2 regions of the Paenibacillus sp. FSL L8-0436 genome follow, and region 2 is predicted to be linked to the other one. Evidence: a T-box and tRNA genes for the amino acid it is inferred to sense, from the RefSeq annotation. Region 2 holds a T-box; the other holds one or more tRNA genes.
What was found. A T-box is a leader RNA that pairs with one kind of tRNA and senses whether it is charged. The one in region 2 lies ahead of argS (arginine--tRNA ligase), so its partner is inferred to be a tRNA-Arg.
Positions count from the first base shown of each region.

Region 1: it encodes a tRNA-Arg, which carries the amino acid that the T-box ahead of argS (arginine--tRNA ligase) is inferred to sense. The anticodon was not compared.

Region 1 covers NZ_CP151955.1:5,900,283-5,908,223, forward strand. Annotated here, with positions in the region: gene NSS79_RS27285 (LysR family transcriptional regulator) at 1-569, shown strand, start outside; gene NSS79_RS27290 (hypothetical protein) at 679-1,068, opposite strand; gene NSS79_RS27295 (hypothetical protein) at 1,473-1,679, shown strand; gene NSS79_RS27300 (hypothetical protein) at 1,845-2,339, opposite strand; gene NSS79_RS27305 (histidine kinase) at 2,360-2,818, shown strand; tRNA gene NSS79_RS27310 (tRNA-Leu) at 2,857-2,935, opposite strand; tRNA gene NSS79_RS27315 (tRNA-Arg) at 2,961-3,037, opposite strand; tRNA gene NSS79_RS27320 (tRNA-Gly) at 3,044-3,118, opposite strand; tRNA gene NSS79_RS27325 (tRNA-Asp) at 3,165-3,242, opposite strand; tRNA gene NSS79_RS27330 (tRNA-Met) at 3,249-3,322, opposite strand; tRNA gene NSS79_RS27335 (tRNA-Val) at 3,390-3,465, opposite strand; tRNA gene NSS79_RS27340 (tRNA-Glu) at 3,547-3,618, opposite strand; gene NSS79_RS27345 (AAA family ATPase) at 3,759-4,286, opposite strand; rRNA gene rrf (5S ribosomal RNA) at 4,381-4,497, opposite strand; rRNA gene NSS79_RS27355 (23S ribosomal RNA) at 4,643-7,569, opposite strand; rRNA gene NSS79_RS27360 (16S ribosomal RNA) at 7,816-7,941, opposite strand, start outside.
Region 2 covers NZ_CP151955.1:6,034,558-6,042,498, forward strand. Annotated here, with positions in the region: gene NSS79_RS27905 (TetR/AcrR family transcriptional regulator) at 1-204, shown strand, start outside; gene NSS79_RS27910 (DEAD/DEAH box helicase) at 431-3,772, shown strand; gene NSS79_RS27915 (hypothetical protein) at 3,911-4,075, opposite strand; gene NSS79_RS27920 (hypothetical protein) at 4,586-4,801, shown strand; gene NSS79_RS27925 (YitT family protein) at 5,120-5,956, shown strand; T-box leader at 6,010-6,231, shown strand; gene argS (arginine--tRNA ligase) at 6,320-7,941, shown strand, end outside.

The sequences.
Region 1 (7,941 bases), 130 kb from region 2:
TTCGGCTACCATCTATTCTTACCGATTACCTTAAAGCTTATCCAGAGGTGGATTTGGCTTTAAAAACTGGAACGACGGAAGAACTTATTCATTTAGTGTTGAAATACGAGTTGGACGGAGCTTTCGTAGCTGCGCCAGTTGATCATGCTGAGCTCGTTATTACTGAGGTGGGGGTTGAGGAGCTTGTGTTCATATCGGGAGGGCAATTCCCCTCAATAGACCAGCCGGAACAATTGCGAAATCTGACTTTACTAGTATTTCGTGTTGGGTGTTCATACCGACGAAAACTTGAGGATTGGTTACATTTACAAGGAATTATTCCTGCTAAAATCATGGAGTTCGGAACATTGGAAGGAATCCTTGGATGTATTCATGCTGGTCTCGGGGTATCCCTTTTACCTCGCTCGGTGATTGAAAGAGCCATGGTTCAATATAACTTGCGATCTCAACAAATCTCGGACGAGTTCTATAAAACCCCGACTCTATTCATACGTCGTAGAGATACTTATGAAACTGCAGCTATGTCCGAATTTATCCGGATTTCAAGACAGAGGTTCAATCTTACTTAACCTGCCAAAAGTAAAAGCAGCCAGCAGAAAGCTGACTGCTTCTTCCGTTTTTAATTCAAAGTGAATATCTCTTCAGTTTAACTTTTTGCTTTAATCAAATTCAATACTCCTATCCCCTTTCCAATTCTGCGAGTTTCTTCGAAATCATCACCTTTTCGGGTAAACCGTGTGCTAACGTCTCCGCATTCTCCATCACGATTATGGCCAGGGCTTGAGTCAAACGAGCATATTCTTCTCTCAATTCACCCAAATAATCACTTGAAATGAAAAGATTATCTTTTGCCAAAACCGTTGGATGACAAGCTATATTGATTAAGCTCACCAAGGGATAATTTGAAGAATCTCTAAATTGCAAGACATGTCCTTTATTATTGAAAGGAAATGCTCTTTCATTTCTATTACAGTAATATCCATTAATCTCACATGTTCCGTAATAGGCTCTTGTTTCCATTTTATTTTTTAAACAAAATTCCGTATTTTTAACTACCGCATCCAGCAATGATTGGAGATAATCCTCAGATGGCGGAATCTCCGGAAAAAACATCGTTGAAACTTTTGGCCCTGAATGAGTATGCGTAAGGTAGATTTCGCGTATCAGGCATAAAGTAAAAAAAGCATAAGAAAGCTAAAAAAAAGCAAGGAAATCGAGTTTCTATTCACGACTCTTCTCCTGCAAATATAATCCCTCAAAATATCGCAAAACATGATGCCGAAAAATAGTTCCGCTTTTATTTTATAATGAATGCGTAACGCTACAGGAAAAATATGCAAGCGGTTACAATCAGTGATCCGTATCTTTATGGGGGGTGTAAAGTGAACATATCGTTTTTAAAACCTGGCACCATGATTGCAAGAAAGCTATCCTTCGTTCTTATTAAAAATTAATTAGAGAAGGAGATTACTATGAAGAAAAAAAGTTTTATTATGTTATCCTTTGCGATAATACTTTCATTATTGCTGTCAGGCATCTCTAATGCAGATGTAACTTCTAATTATGTAAGCCCGCTTATGGGCGGTGCTGATCCTACAATTGCCAGGGCTGCAGACGGTTATTACTATTCAGCTTTTTCTGGCGATTCCTTGCCCCTAACGATGCCCTTAACCGAATGATAGACAGCGAGATTGTTCTTGTTAATTTGTTCAATGTTGGGCTGTGACTTTAGAACGGATATATAATTGTGCGCATCAAAAAAAACATAAGCCGTTGACAGCAGGCTGATATTCCAAGCGTTGTTGAACATAAGGCTGTATCTCAGGTCTTCTTCCATTTCACTTTTATTGATTACGGATACTCCGCAGCAGATCACGGATGACTCGGGTAAAGCGAAGAGATAACAGGACGCCTGCTGCGAGGGATATGAAAGCAATCAGAGCGATAATCCAAATGTAATTACGCATGCTTTCGGACAACTTGGAGAGTACTTGCTTCTTAGGGATGCCTGCAATGAAGGTAAGACCGGTTGTGCCGATGCTGCGCGAAACGGCCAGGTAGCTTTCCTGGTTGATCTTGACCTCACTTACTTCGGCATTGTCTTTCAGCACATAGACAGCGGGAGAAACGATAGAACCCAACTCTTGCTTATCGGCACTGGAATAGATAGCTCGGTAAAGAAAGGTGATTACAACACAAGGATGCCGGCCTACAAAGATGTGGAGCTCAATCAGTTGAGTACCACCTTCAACAGAATGACGGAAGAAATCAATTATCTCATCAAGGAAGTTTATGAGAATCACCTGCTGATCAAAGAGTCGGAGATCAATTTTTTGCAAGCCCAGATGAATCCCATTTTCTGTTCAATACGTTGATTACCATTGGCTACAAAGCAAAATTATCTAAAGATGAGACCGTTTACAAAACGGTGACGTCGCTTACGGAGCTGCTGCAGGCAGGTATTTATTCCAGTAGTCTGGCCAAGGTCCCGATTCGTCAGGAACTGGATTATATCAAATTTTATCTTTATCTGCAGAAAGAAAGGTTTGAGGATAAAATTGAGTATACGATCCATATTGAGGACGAGGCGATACTGGATCTGTTGCTTCCCAAGCTCAGTGTCGAACCCTTGGTGGAAAATGCCGTTGTTCACGGTGTGGAAAAAAAGCTGGGCAAAGGAATCATTCACATCCACATTTACCGCAGAATCGATTCGATCTATTTTGAGATTACGGACAATGGCATCAAATTGAGGTCAAAAGTTTCTTTTGCAAAAACGATAAGTCAGACAATCAAAATATATAAAAAAGGCTTATGAGATTGTGTAAACCACAATTTCATAAGCCTTTTAGCTAATACCGGCGAGAGGACTCGAACCTCCACGGTTTCCCACTCGATTTTGAGTCGAGCGCGTCTGCCATTCCGCCACGCCGGCGTATATTTAATTATTAGAGTAAAAATGGCGCGCCCTGAGAGATTCGAACTCCCGGCCTTTTGATTCGTAGTCAAACGCTCTATCCAGCTGAGCTAAGGGCGCATATTATGGAGCGGACGACGGGAATCGAACCCGCGACCCTCGCCTTGGCAAGGCGATGCTCTACCGCTGAGCCACGTCCGCACACAGTATGTATCATATTGCTGAGATTCTAACCCGGTGCCATAAATGGCGGAACCGACGGGATTCGAACCCGCGATCTCCTGCGTGACAGGCAGGCATGTTAGGCCAACTACACCACGGTTCCAAATAATTGCGGGGGCAGGATTTGAACCTGCGGCCTTCGGGTTATGAGCCCGACGAGCTACCGGGCTGCTCCACCCCGCGTCAGTAAAAAGTGTTTATTTCTTTGATCTTCCCAAAAGCTAAACATTCCGCTATTTAGGGAATCCTCTGGTGGAGGCTGAGGGGTTCGAACCCCCGACCCTCTGCTTGTAAGGCAGATGCTCTCCCAGCTGAGCTAAGCCTCCAATGAAAGAAGCAACTTAATGATCTTAACACATTCTTCTGATAAAAGCAATCTTTATCTGCGGAATTCGATAAAAAGTTGATGACCCGTATGGGATTCGAACCCATGTTACCTCCGTGAAAGGGAGGTGTCTTAACCCCTTGACCAACGGGCCACAATAAAGTTGTCTTTTGTGACAACAAAAAGTATTATATCAATTATAAGACTATATAGCAATAGTTTATAAGGATTTTATAATTTATTTCTTTCAGTAAGATCTTCAAGCTAGCTAATCTGCAATAATTAGAGCTGAAATTATGTGGGTAACAGAGTGATACCCAACTGCAACGCTATAGCCTCTACTACCTCTTCAACTGTCAACTGATCATTATTCAGGTAGCATTGAAATATCTCCTGTCCAAGGCCCTTGAGACATCGCTCAATCTGTTGGGCGGGCCAAGAGTTATTAGAGTCACCCCGGCTATTCAATCTTCTAAGCAGCGTCTCCTGGGAAGCACATAAGGTGAAATGATGAACCTCTACGCCTTCTTGCCTTAGTCTGCCAACAATCTCCATAAAGTAGCCGGAATCCGTAATGGTCATAGGTACAATAATAGTTCCACTGTACTGAGATTCTATGTATTTTAGCATGGAATAGTTTATTTCGCGCCAAAGAGGATGATCCTGAAAATCCTCTTGGGATATCTCGTGCGGAATGTTCTCTCGGATGTAATATCCTGCATTCTCCGGATCGAACAAAAAAGATTGTGGTATTCTGCGGTTTAGTGCATAAGCCGTTTCCGTCTTTCCAGATCCAAACGCACCATTAATCCAGATGATCATTAAAAATCTCCCCTTGAGTTCTTTCCATTCCTAGGATTGGCAAAGCGTAGCATAAACAAAAGACCACTGCTGATTAATCAACAGTGGTCTCTGTGCTTGGCGGCGTCCTACTCTCCCAGGACCCTTCGGTCCAAGTACCATCGGCGCTGGAGGGCTTAACGGTCGTGTTCGGGATGGGTACGCGTGGAACCCCTCCGCTATCGCCACCAAACGGGCATTTGCGGTACAAATGCTAAATTCAGGTCTCAGCATCGCCAAATGCTGAAAACAAATCTTCATCACTTGGTCACTTGGACCTCATGAATCAGAACTTGATTCCTGAAAACTGAATCCGAAACGAATCTGCGTCTTACTTATTGGATAAGCCCTCGACCGATTAGTATTGGTCAGCTCCATGCATTGCTGCACTTCCACCTCCAACCTATCTACCTCGTCGTCTTCAAGGGGTCTTACTAATTGGGAAATCTCATCTTGAGGGGGGCTTCACGCTTAGATGCTTTCAGCGCTTATCCCGTCCGTACGTAGCTACTCAGCCATGCTCCTGGCGGAACAACTGATGCACCAGCGGTACGTCCATCCCGGTCCTCTCGTACTAAGGACAGCTCCTCTCAAATTTCCTGCGCCCACGACAGATAGGGACCGAACTGTCTCACGACGTTCTGAACCCAGCTCGCGTACCGCTTTAATGGGCGAACAGCCCAACCCTTGGGACCTACTTCAGCCCCAGGATGCGATGAGCCGACATCGAGGTGCCAAACCTCCCCGTCGATGTGGACTCTTGGGGGAGATAAGCCTGTTATCCCCAGGGTAGCTTTTATCCGTTGAGCGATGGCCCTTCCATGCGGTACCACCGGATCACTAAGTCCGACTTTCGTCCCTGCTCGACTTGTTGGTCTCGCAGTCAAGCTCCCTTATGCCTTTGCACTCTTCGAATGATTTCCAACCATTCTGAGGGAACCTTTGAACGCCTCCGTTACTCTTTAGGAGGCGACCGCCCCAGTCAAACTGCCCGCCTGACACGGTCCCCGTACCCGATTAGGGTACCAGGTTAGAACCTAGATACGATCAGGGTGGTATCCCAACGGCGCCTCCGCAGAAGCTTGCGCTCCTGCCTCTACGGCTCCCACCTATCCTGTACAGATCGTACCCAAATTCAATATCAAGCTGCAGTAAAGCTCCATGGGGTCTTTCCGTCTTGTCGCGGGTAACCTGCATCTTCACAGGTATTAAAATTTCACCGGATCTCTCGTTGAGACAGCGCCCAAGTCGTTACGCCATTCGTGCGGGTCAGAATTTACCTGACAAGGAATTTCGCTACCTTAGGACCGTTATAGTTACGGCCGCCGTTTACTGGGGCTTCGGTTCACAGCTTCGGATTACTCCTAACCGCTCCCCTTAACCTTCCAGCACCGGGCAGGCGTCAGCCCGTATACTTCGCCTTGCGGCTTCGCACAGACCTGTGTTTTTGCTAAACAGTCGCTTGGGCCTTTTCACTGCGGCCCCCTCGGGCTATTCACCCTACCGAGGCACCCCTTCTCCCGAAGTTACGGGGTCATTTTGCCGAGTTCCTTAACGAGAGTTCTTCCGCGCGCCTTAGAATTCTCTTCTCGCCTACCTGTGTCGGTTTGCGGTACGGGCACCTTCTCCTGGCTAGAGGCTTTTCTTGGCAGTGTGAGATCATGACCTTCGCTACTCTAATTTTCGCTCCCCATCACAGCCCAGCCTTAACGATGTGCGGATTTGCCTACACACCAGCCTCACTGCTTAGACGGACATCCATCAGTCCGCGTCACTACCCTCCTGCGTCACCCCATCGCTCATAGCGGATTACGGTGGTACAGTAATTTCAAACTGTTGTCCTTCGACTACGCCTTTCGGCCTCGCCTTAGGTCCCGACTTACCCTGAGCGGACGAGCCTTCCTCAGGAAACCTTGGGCTTTCGGCGGATCAGATTCTCACTGATCTTTTCGTTACTCATACCGGCATTCTCACTTGTATGCTGTCCAGCGCTCCTTACGGTACACCTTCAACCTGCATACAACGCTCCCCTACCCCAGATACATCGTATCTAGCCATAGCTTCGGTGGTGTGTTTAGCCCCGTTACATTTTCGGCGCAGAGTCACTCGACCAGTGAGCTATTACGCACTCTTTCAATGGTGGCTGCTTCTAAGCCAACATCCTGGTTGTCTGTGCAACTCCACATCCTTTCCCACTTAACACACACTTGGGGACCTTAGCTGATGGTCTGGGCTGTTTCCCTTTTGACAATGGATCTTAGCACTCACTGTCTGACTCCCGGCAAGAAGTTAATGGCATTCGGAGTTTGACTGAGCTTGGTAACCCTTGCGGGCCCCGCACCCAATCAGTGCTCTACCTCCACCACTCCATTCACCGAGGCTAGCCCTAAAGCTATTTCGGGGAGAACCAGCTATCTCCGAGTTCGATTGGAATTTCTCCGCTACCCCCACCTCATCCCCGCATTTTTCAACATACGTGGGTTCGGGCCTCCAGTGCGTGTTACCGCACCTTCACCCTGGACAGGGGTAGATCACACGGTTTCGGGTCTACGTCCACATACTAAATCGCCCTATTCAGACTCGCTTTCGCTGCGGCTCCGGCTTCTCACCTTAACCTTGCATGTTAAACGTAACTCGCCGGTTCATTCTACAAAAGGCACGCCATCACCCATAGATCGGGCTCTGACTTTTTGTAAGCACACGGTTTCAGGTTCTATTTCACTCCCCTTCCGGGGTGCTTTTCACCTTTCCCTCACGGTACTGTTTCACTATCGGTCGCCAGGTAGTATTTAGCCTTAGCAGATGGTCCTGCTGGATTCATACGGGGTTTCACGTGCCCCGCACTACTCGGGATCCGTCTCGGAGAGAACACAGTTTAGGCTACAGGGCTTTTACCTCTATCGCGGGCCTTTCCAGACCTCTTCGCCTACCATATTCCTTTGTAACTCCATGTGAGACGTCCCACAACCCCAAGGGGCAAGCCCCTTGGTTTAGGCTGTTCCGCGTTCGCTCGCCGCTACTGACGGAATCACTATTGTTTTCTCTTCCTCAGGGTACTTAGATGTTTCAGTTCCCCTGGTCTGCCTCTATCTCCCCTATGTATTCAGAGAGAAGTAACTGCGAATTACCACAGCTGGGTTTCCCCATTCGGACACCCCCGGATCAAAGCTTGCTTACAGCTCCCCGAGGCAGTTTCGTTGTTCGCCACGTCCTTCGTCGGCTCCTGGCGCCTAGGCATCCTCCGTGTGCTCTTATTAGCTTAACCAATGCGTTTTTCCAGAAGGAAAATCGCTAGCATCGCTATTAATTAAAACTTGTTCACACAAGTTTCAGCTAAAAGATGTTCTAAAACGCAAATTCGTTTCGGTATCCAGTTTTCAAGGATCAAGGTACTACTTGAGAGCTTAAACTCTCAAAACTGACCAACGAGTGAGTAACAGGCCTAAACCTGAGTTTTGGAAGACATGCTTCCGATTTGAATGTCACCGTTGCAGGTGACGATTCTCCATAGAAAGGAGGTGATCCAGCCGCACCTTCCGATACGGCTACCTTGTTACGACTTCACCCCAATCATCTACCCCACCTTCGGCGGCTGGCTCCCTTGCGGGTTACCCCACCGACTTCGGGTGTTGTAAAC
Region 2 (7,941 bases):
AAGGAAAAGGGCGAAATTATCGACATGCCCACACCCGCAATTATCCGGTTTACGGTCTCTTCTGTAATCGGATATCTGCTGGCCCGTCTGCTGTTCCTGCCGGATAGCGATTGGAATGATGAAGAAGAGATTGAGCAGACTTTGGCTTTCATGCTGTACGGTATCAGCGGACCGGCAGTACGCCCAGAAGCGAAGGGAAGTTAGGCCGGAATTCACACTGACAGTTTCAATAGAAGGCCATCTCCATACCGCAGAAATGCAGTTTGGAGATGACCTTTTTTGTACATCGAATCACTCAGAGTGATCCCGCACCGCAGCATATGATCAGAATTCCGGTAAATGGTTTTGAAGGCGTACGTCTGTTCTGTTATTATGGGTACTATAGCAAATTCGGACTTATGGACAAGACAAAAGGAAGTGATTAAGGGCTATGGGTTACTATGTGCCGGAACGGGTAATCAGGCTGCTATGCGGCGGTGCTGCTTTGGAGCAGGGGACGGTTTATTATAAAGCGGATAAGGTCACGCTGACCTATGCGGAGAACAATGTTGAGCTGGAATATTCAAAATACCGGGCTGAGGTTCAAGGCCTGGAAAGCTACGAAGTGGTGCTTGCTATAGACAGTGACGGTGATGTAAATGGGGAATGCACCTGCCCTGCATACCACCACGGCGGAGCTTTTTGCAAGCATATCGCAGCTGTTCTCGTGAATATACTCCGTCAGGAAATGGACACGGAACTCTCCAGAAGTATAGCCGACCCCAGTCTCCACCTTCACGGAGGCTCCACCGGAGAGAGCGGCAGACTTACTCCGCGTAATCCGGAACCTGCAGCCTTTGGCTCAGGGGAACATACGGGTGACCGGAAGCTGGTGACCAGCATGCTGGATATGTTCGGCAGCTCCCGGAAGCGTCCAAGCGGCACCGGAACCTATAGCGATATCAGAACTCCGCTTCAGGTTGAGTTCATCTGTAAGCCGGTTCTGTACACCGATGGCACTCATAAGCTTGGAATTGAACTGAAGATCGGACTAGAGCGGCTTTATATTGTGCAGAAAATCAGAGCTTTTCTCGAGCGCATCCACCGCGGGGAATCCTTTGAGTTCACCAAGCATTTTATCTATGACCCTTCCTTGCACAGCTTCAATAAAGAAGACAATGCGGTGATTCTGAAGCTGATCGAAGTCCTTTTAAATGAAAAGATGTACCGCGAAGCTGTCAGTCCACATACGCATTATTCGGGTGGCCCGGGAGGGGAACGGCTGCTGCCGGTTCCGCCTTTTTTCTGGGAGCAAGTTCAGCCTGCGCTAACAGCAGTATCCTCTGTACAATTGCAGCATGGGGGAATAAGCACGGAAGGGCTTCAGATCACAAACGCTCCCCCTCCGCTGAGCTTTCAATTCGATCAAACCCCGGATAACAGCTACCGTCTGGATATCCAGGGGCTGGCGCAGCTTACAGTCATGGAGGATTACGGGCTTATCTTGTCTGAAGGCAGGCTGCTGAAGCTGTCGGTTCAGGAATGCCAGCGTCTCTCCGAGCTTAAGAAAATGCTGGCGTCCTCCCGCAAAGATGAGATTGACATTGCCCCGGAGCAAATGGAGCCTTTTATGGACAAGGTGATTCCCGGGCTGAAAAAGCTGGGCCATGTGCATATTGCCGAGGCTATCCAAGGCCGCATCATCCAGGCACAGCTTCAAGCCAGACTTTATCTTGACCGGATAAGAGACCGGCTGCTGGCAGGCCTTGAGTTTCAATACGGCAATATTGTGATTAATCCGCTCGATGAGAAAGCACGCGAACGGGGCAATGAGGTGATTTTGATGCGGGACGGGGAAGCCGAAGGGCGGATTCTTGCGCTGATGGATCATGCTTCTTTTACCCAAACGGAAAGCGGCTATATTATGAGCGATGAGGACGGCGAATTTGATTTTCTGTATCATACCGTGCCGCTGCTGGAGCCGTTGCTTGAGGTATATGCCACTACTGCTGTCAAGGGAAGACTGCTCACCGGAACGGCCCTGCCGAAGGTAACCTTAAGCTGGAACGAAAAAACCGACTGGCTGGACTTCAAGTTCGCCATGGAAGGAATCCCCGAAACGGAAATTGTACTGGTGCTGAAATCGCTGCAGGAGAAACGCCGCTATTACCGGCTGCCGGATGGGGCGCTGCTGCCGCTGGAGAGTGCGGAATTCTTAGAAATCATCACCTTTATGAACGAAATCGGAATCCGGCAGGATGAGCTCAAAAGCCCGCAGTTCTCCCTCCCCCTGGCCCGCGGCCTGCATCTGAATGGAGACAGTGCGGGGGACTCCGTCACCATGGGGCGCTCCCTGCGCCGGCTTCTGGCCAACATGCAGAATCCCGAAAATCTTGATTTCCCTGTGCCGGACAGCCTTGTTCCCGTACTCCGGGATTATCAGCAATATGGTTTCCAGTGGCTGAAGACGCTGGCCCACTACCGGTTCGGCGGCATCCTGGCCGATGATATGGGTCTCGGCAAAACGCTGCAGAGCATCACCTTCCTGCTCTCAGAGCTTAAGGATATCCGGCAGGGAGGCCACCCTGCGCTGATCATCGCTCCGGCCTCCCTGCTCTACAACTGGCAGAATGAGCTGAAGAAATTCGCCCCGGAGATCAAAGCGGCCATAGCCGACGGGAACTTAACCGAACGCCGACGGACACTGAAGAACACCGCAGGAAACGATGTAATCATCACCTCCTATCCGCTGCTGCGCCGTGATATTGAAGAGTACGCCAAGCATTCCTTTCACACCCTGTTTCTGGATGAGGCGCAGGTCATCAAGAACCATACGACCCAGACAGCTCAGGCGGTAAAAATATTGCAGGCGCGTTACCGCTTCGCGCTTACCGGAACGCCGGTAGAAAATGCTCTGGAGGATCTATGGTCGATCTTCGGAGTTGTGTTTCCCGGACTGTTTCCGGGCAAAAAGGCCTTTCATGACCTGCCCCGGGAGACGGTTGCGAGGCGGGCACGGCCTTTTCTGCTGCGCCGCCTAAAAAGCGATGTACTGAAAGAGCTGCCTGATAAAATCGAATCTCTGCAGGCCTCGGAGCTGCTGCCTGAGCAGAAAAAATTGTATGTCGCCTATCTTGCCAGGCTGCGCAAGGAAGCACTCAAGCATCTGGACAACGACGGGTTTGGCAACGGCAGAATCAAGGTGCTTGCCGGGTTAACCCGGCTGCGCCAGCTCTGCTGCCACCCCGCGCTGTTCATTGCAGGCTATACCGGCGGCTCGGCGAAATTCGAACAGCTGCTGGAGATTATTGAAGAATGCCGCAGCTCCGGCAAACGGATGCTGATTTTCTCCCAGTTCACCGAAATGCTCGGCCTGATCGGCCGTGAACTGGGCCTGCTGGGTGTGCAGCATTTCTATCTCGATGGCCAGACGCCTTCAGCCCAGCGGGTGGAGCTCTGCAACAGGTTCAATGAGGGTGAACGCGATCTTTTCCTGATTTCACTAAAAGCGGGCGGTACCGGACTGAACCTGACGGGAGCGGACACGGTCATTCTCTACGATCTCTGGTGGAATCCCGCTGTCGAGCAGCAAGCTGCCGACCGGGCCCACCGGATCGGGCAAAAGAAGGTGGTTCAGGTGATCCGCCTTGTAGCACAGGGGACTGTCGAGGATAAGATGTACGAGCTTCAGCAGCAGAAAAAGAACCTGATCGACGAAGTCATCCAACCGGGCCAGGAGGCCATTTCTGCCTTAAGCGAGCAGGATATCCGTGAAATCCTGATGCTTTCATAAATTGGCCATACCTGCTTATCTCCTGGCACAGCAAACAGGGACTTTCACAGCCTAAGGCTGGGGATGTCCCTGTTTGCTGTATTTTTTTTAGAATGACATAAGGATTTGTTACTCTACCGGGTTCGGACTCCGCAAATGCTACAACTCGTCACTCCATTTCTCATGCGTTACAACACGATGGGCATCCACCAATTGACCGTCAGCTTGTTTGCCCCATACTGAAATCCCTGCTTTTTCTCCTAGGTCATCGCCTGTAAAAAGAAATTCGAAAGCATCCAGATCGGCAAAGTAGTCTCTGGTCACCACCCCGCCTGGTGCGATTTCGACAACTTCACTCACATATAAAGTTCTTGTAGTACCCAGGAAGTAACCTAGAATATTAATAACCAGTACCTCTGCAGCAGCCGATTCACAATCTTTACAGTTACAAGCTGCGCCGGTCTTACGCCAAGAGCAGGATTATTCTCTATAGGTCCAGTAGATAATGTGGTATCCCGTCTTATTCCTCCTTTCGATCCACTCATTTGTGAATATCAAACTCTGATTCTAGCGGTAGTGTTAATTGATCGCACAATATATTAATATTGGTGTGCTACCCTGACGGTGTGGACAGAAGACAGGCTCCATTCACCAAATCCTGCAGCAGTGCATAAAGTGTACAAAAGAGAGTTCGCCCACTAGTGGCCGCTGTTCTGAAAGAATGTATATGAAAGAAGGGAGTCCATGCCCCCTCCTGGAAAAGGAAAGAAAACGAGCATAAAAAAACAACCGGCAAACCCAAAAACGCAAAGTCCAAAGGGGCTGGAGTTTGCAGTGGCTGCACTTCTTTTATCAGGCAAGTTAAAGGTAGACTCTGTCCAGATGTTCACGGACGCTTCGCTTCTGGTCAGCCTGGTTGGCAAATATAAATCACTTGGCAATTTGAGCGACAGCAACGTTGATAAACTGGTCAGCTTTCTCGACGACAACAGCAGCCTGACCTTGAACGAGATCATGGCCGCTTTGAAGAAAAAATCAGACAACTCTTGAGTGGAGGAATAAAGGGAGGCCTAGCACGTATGGACAATTTTGACGGCGAAGATTTTGCCGGGGGTATCCTGCTGGTCATTGTAATTGCGCTGCTTATCTTTGGTTCAACGGATATTAAGGATCTTACCGCTGCGCCCGCTTCCGATTGAAACGGGACTCCTTACTTGAATTAAAATCATTTACATCCCCTATAAGGCTTGTTATGATTAAAGTATCAAAAGAGCTGCGCAACTTATGTTTGCTACAAAGCGATTAAAGGATGATTTTTTCCTTTAATCGCTTTTTTGTGTGAGCTTTAAAATCATGGAGGTATATCGTATGAACAAAAGAGTACATGATATGGTTATGCTGCTTCTCGGGGCATTTATTTTTGCGCTGGCAGTCAATTTATTTGTGATTCCCAATGACTTTGGTGAGGGTGGCGTTACAGGGATATCGATCATTCTGTATTATTTGCTGAAATGGTCACCTGCGCTGGTCGGCATCATCTTGAACGGGATTTTGCTGATCATCGGCTATAAGCTGCTGGATAAAAAAACGACGGGCTATACCATTATCGCCGTTGCCTTTAACTCCCTGTTCCTGTACTTGACCAAGAACTGGCAGATCGCTTCGGATGAGCCGGTGATTAACGCTATTTTCGCGGGACTGTTTGCCGGGGTCGGGATTGGATTGATCATCAGGGTCGGCGGCACGACTGCAGGTACAACAATTCTGGCTCGTCTTGCCAATAAATATTGGGATTGGAATATAAGCTATGCCTTGCTGTTCTTTGATCTTATCGTTGCCGCACTGTCCGCCTTCGTCATTGGTATCGAAAAGATGATGTTTACGTTCGTCATCCTCTATATCGGAACCAAAGCCATGGAGTTCATTATCGAGGGCTTGAATCCTAAAAAAGCGGTGACCATCATCTCGGCACACTATGACAGCATTGCCGTACGGGTTACAGAGATTATGGACCGCGGAGTAACGGTGCTCCGGGGATACGGCTATTACACCGGCGAAGAAAAGGAAGTTCTTTACATCGTAATTAGTAAGCAGGAAGTTTCCATGCTCAAAAAAATCGTACGGGCTGAGGACAAAAATGCTTTTGTCACGATCCACGATGTACGCGACGTGTTTGGTGAAGGATTTATTGATATTTCTAAATAATCCAATCGGCTATTGATTTATTCCATAAATTCGCTATACTGATAAAAATCAATATACAATCGATGAACGGGAAAGTAGTTGCCTTGGACCCTAGTCCCCAGCGAGCCGGAAGAGTGAGAGCCGGTACAGGCCAGTTAATGAAGCGCACCCGGGAGATGGACTTCTGAACTGATAGTAGGAAGCCCCGGCTGAAGACCGTTAACCTGTAAGGTGGCTAAACCAAGTTGTTTAGCAACGAGAGTGGTACCGCGAGCGCTAAAGCCCTCGTCTCTTTTAGAGACGTGGGCTTTTTTTGATGTTTTTTAGCCCGTTAAGTACAAGTAACGCAAATCTGCTTCAAGAATTTTAAAGGAGGTTCATCCCGTGTTAAGCCAACTTATCAGAACAAGCTTGGAACAAAGCGTCCAGCAGGTATTCAGCAGCCTGAGCGCTGCCGCACCAGAACATTTAACCATCGCTCTTGAACAGCCCGCTAATCCGGATTTCGGCGACTACTCCAGCAATATTGCCATGCAGCTGGCCAAAGTCCTGCGCAAGGCCCCAATGGCTATTGCCGAGCTGATCACAGCGGAGCTTGGGCAACAGGAGGCGATCAAGGGATTGCTGCAGCGAATCGAGGTTGCGGCTCCGGGCTTCATCAATATGTACGTGGATTGGCAGGAGTGGGCAAACCACAGCTTTGAGCTGCCGCCAGGGAACGGGAATAAGGTGATCATTGAGCATACTTCTGTGAACCCAAACAAATCAATGCATATTGGACATCTGAGAAACTCCTGTATTGGAGATGCGCTGGTTAGGATTTTGAGAAAAACAGGTTACAACGTGGAAGTTCACAACTATGTGGATGACCTTGGCAATCAGCTGGCAGATACGGTGGTCGGGCTAATGAATGTGCCGCTCGCAGGTGATCATGTCCGCTTCGGTGATTATTGCTGGGATATCTACGCCGGAATCAATAAGGAATACGCATTACATCCTGAGACGGTCCATAAACGGACGGAGATTCTCCATGCATTGGAAGAAGGAAACGGCAATACCGCTTGGCTCGGCAGCCTTGTGGCTGAACGGATTGTGAGAGAACATGTTGAGGAAATGAAAAACTTCGGCATCACCTACGATTTGCTGGTGTGGGAGAGCAGTATTTTAAAAGAGGGATTTTGGTCCTCCGCTTTTGCGCTGCTGGAACAGACGGCCGTTTTTGTTCAGGAAACCGAGGGCAAGCTGGCGGGATGCTGGATTCTGAAGCAATCGGCAGCAGAAGGCACAGGGGCGGATTCAGAGGAACATCAAAAAGATAAGGTGCTGGTGCGCTCGAACGGGATTTTGACCTACACTGCCAAGGACATCGCCTATCATCTCTGGAAATTCGGACTGCTGGACAAAAACTTCTCCTACAGCGAGTTTAATGCAGGCGTTTGGACGACGGGTCCAAGTGGACAGCAGATGCCTTTTGGAGAGGCAGATATGGTGGTTAACGTCATTGATTACCGGCAGGAGTATCCGCAGGCGATGGTGAAGCAGGCTTTAGAGGTATTGGGATATGCCGGGCAAGCCGGGAAGCTTCATCATGTAAGCTATGGCGTGGTTTCTCTTAGTCCGGCTTCCGCCGCAGAACTGGGGATCGATACCTCGGACGGCAAAACCTCTTACGCCATGTCCGGCCGTCAGGGCATCGGCATCAAGGTCACCGAGCTGGTCCAGCTCATGGAGAACACCATTGAAGCCACCCGCTCCGACAAAAACGGCCTGTCCAGCCGGCTGATCGCCACAGCTGCAATCCGTTACTATCTGCTGCGTTTCAATCTGGGGACGGAGATTGTGTTTGATTTCAAGCAGGCGACCGAGATTGCCGGCAATACCGGCGTATACCTGATGTATACCTATGCACGTGCGGGCAGTGTACTCAGTAAAGCTGCTGCAATGGAGACAGGAGCCGTATTGGGAGCAGCGGCAGCTGCAACGTTGAAGACGGATGCAATGGCGGT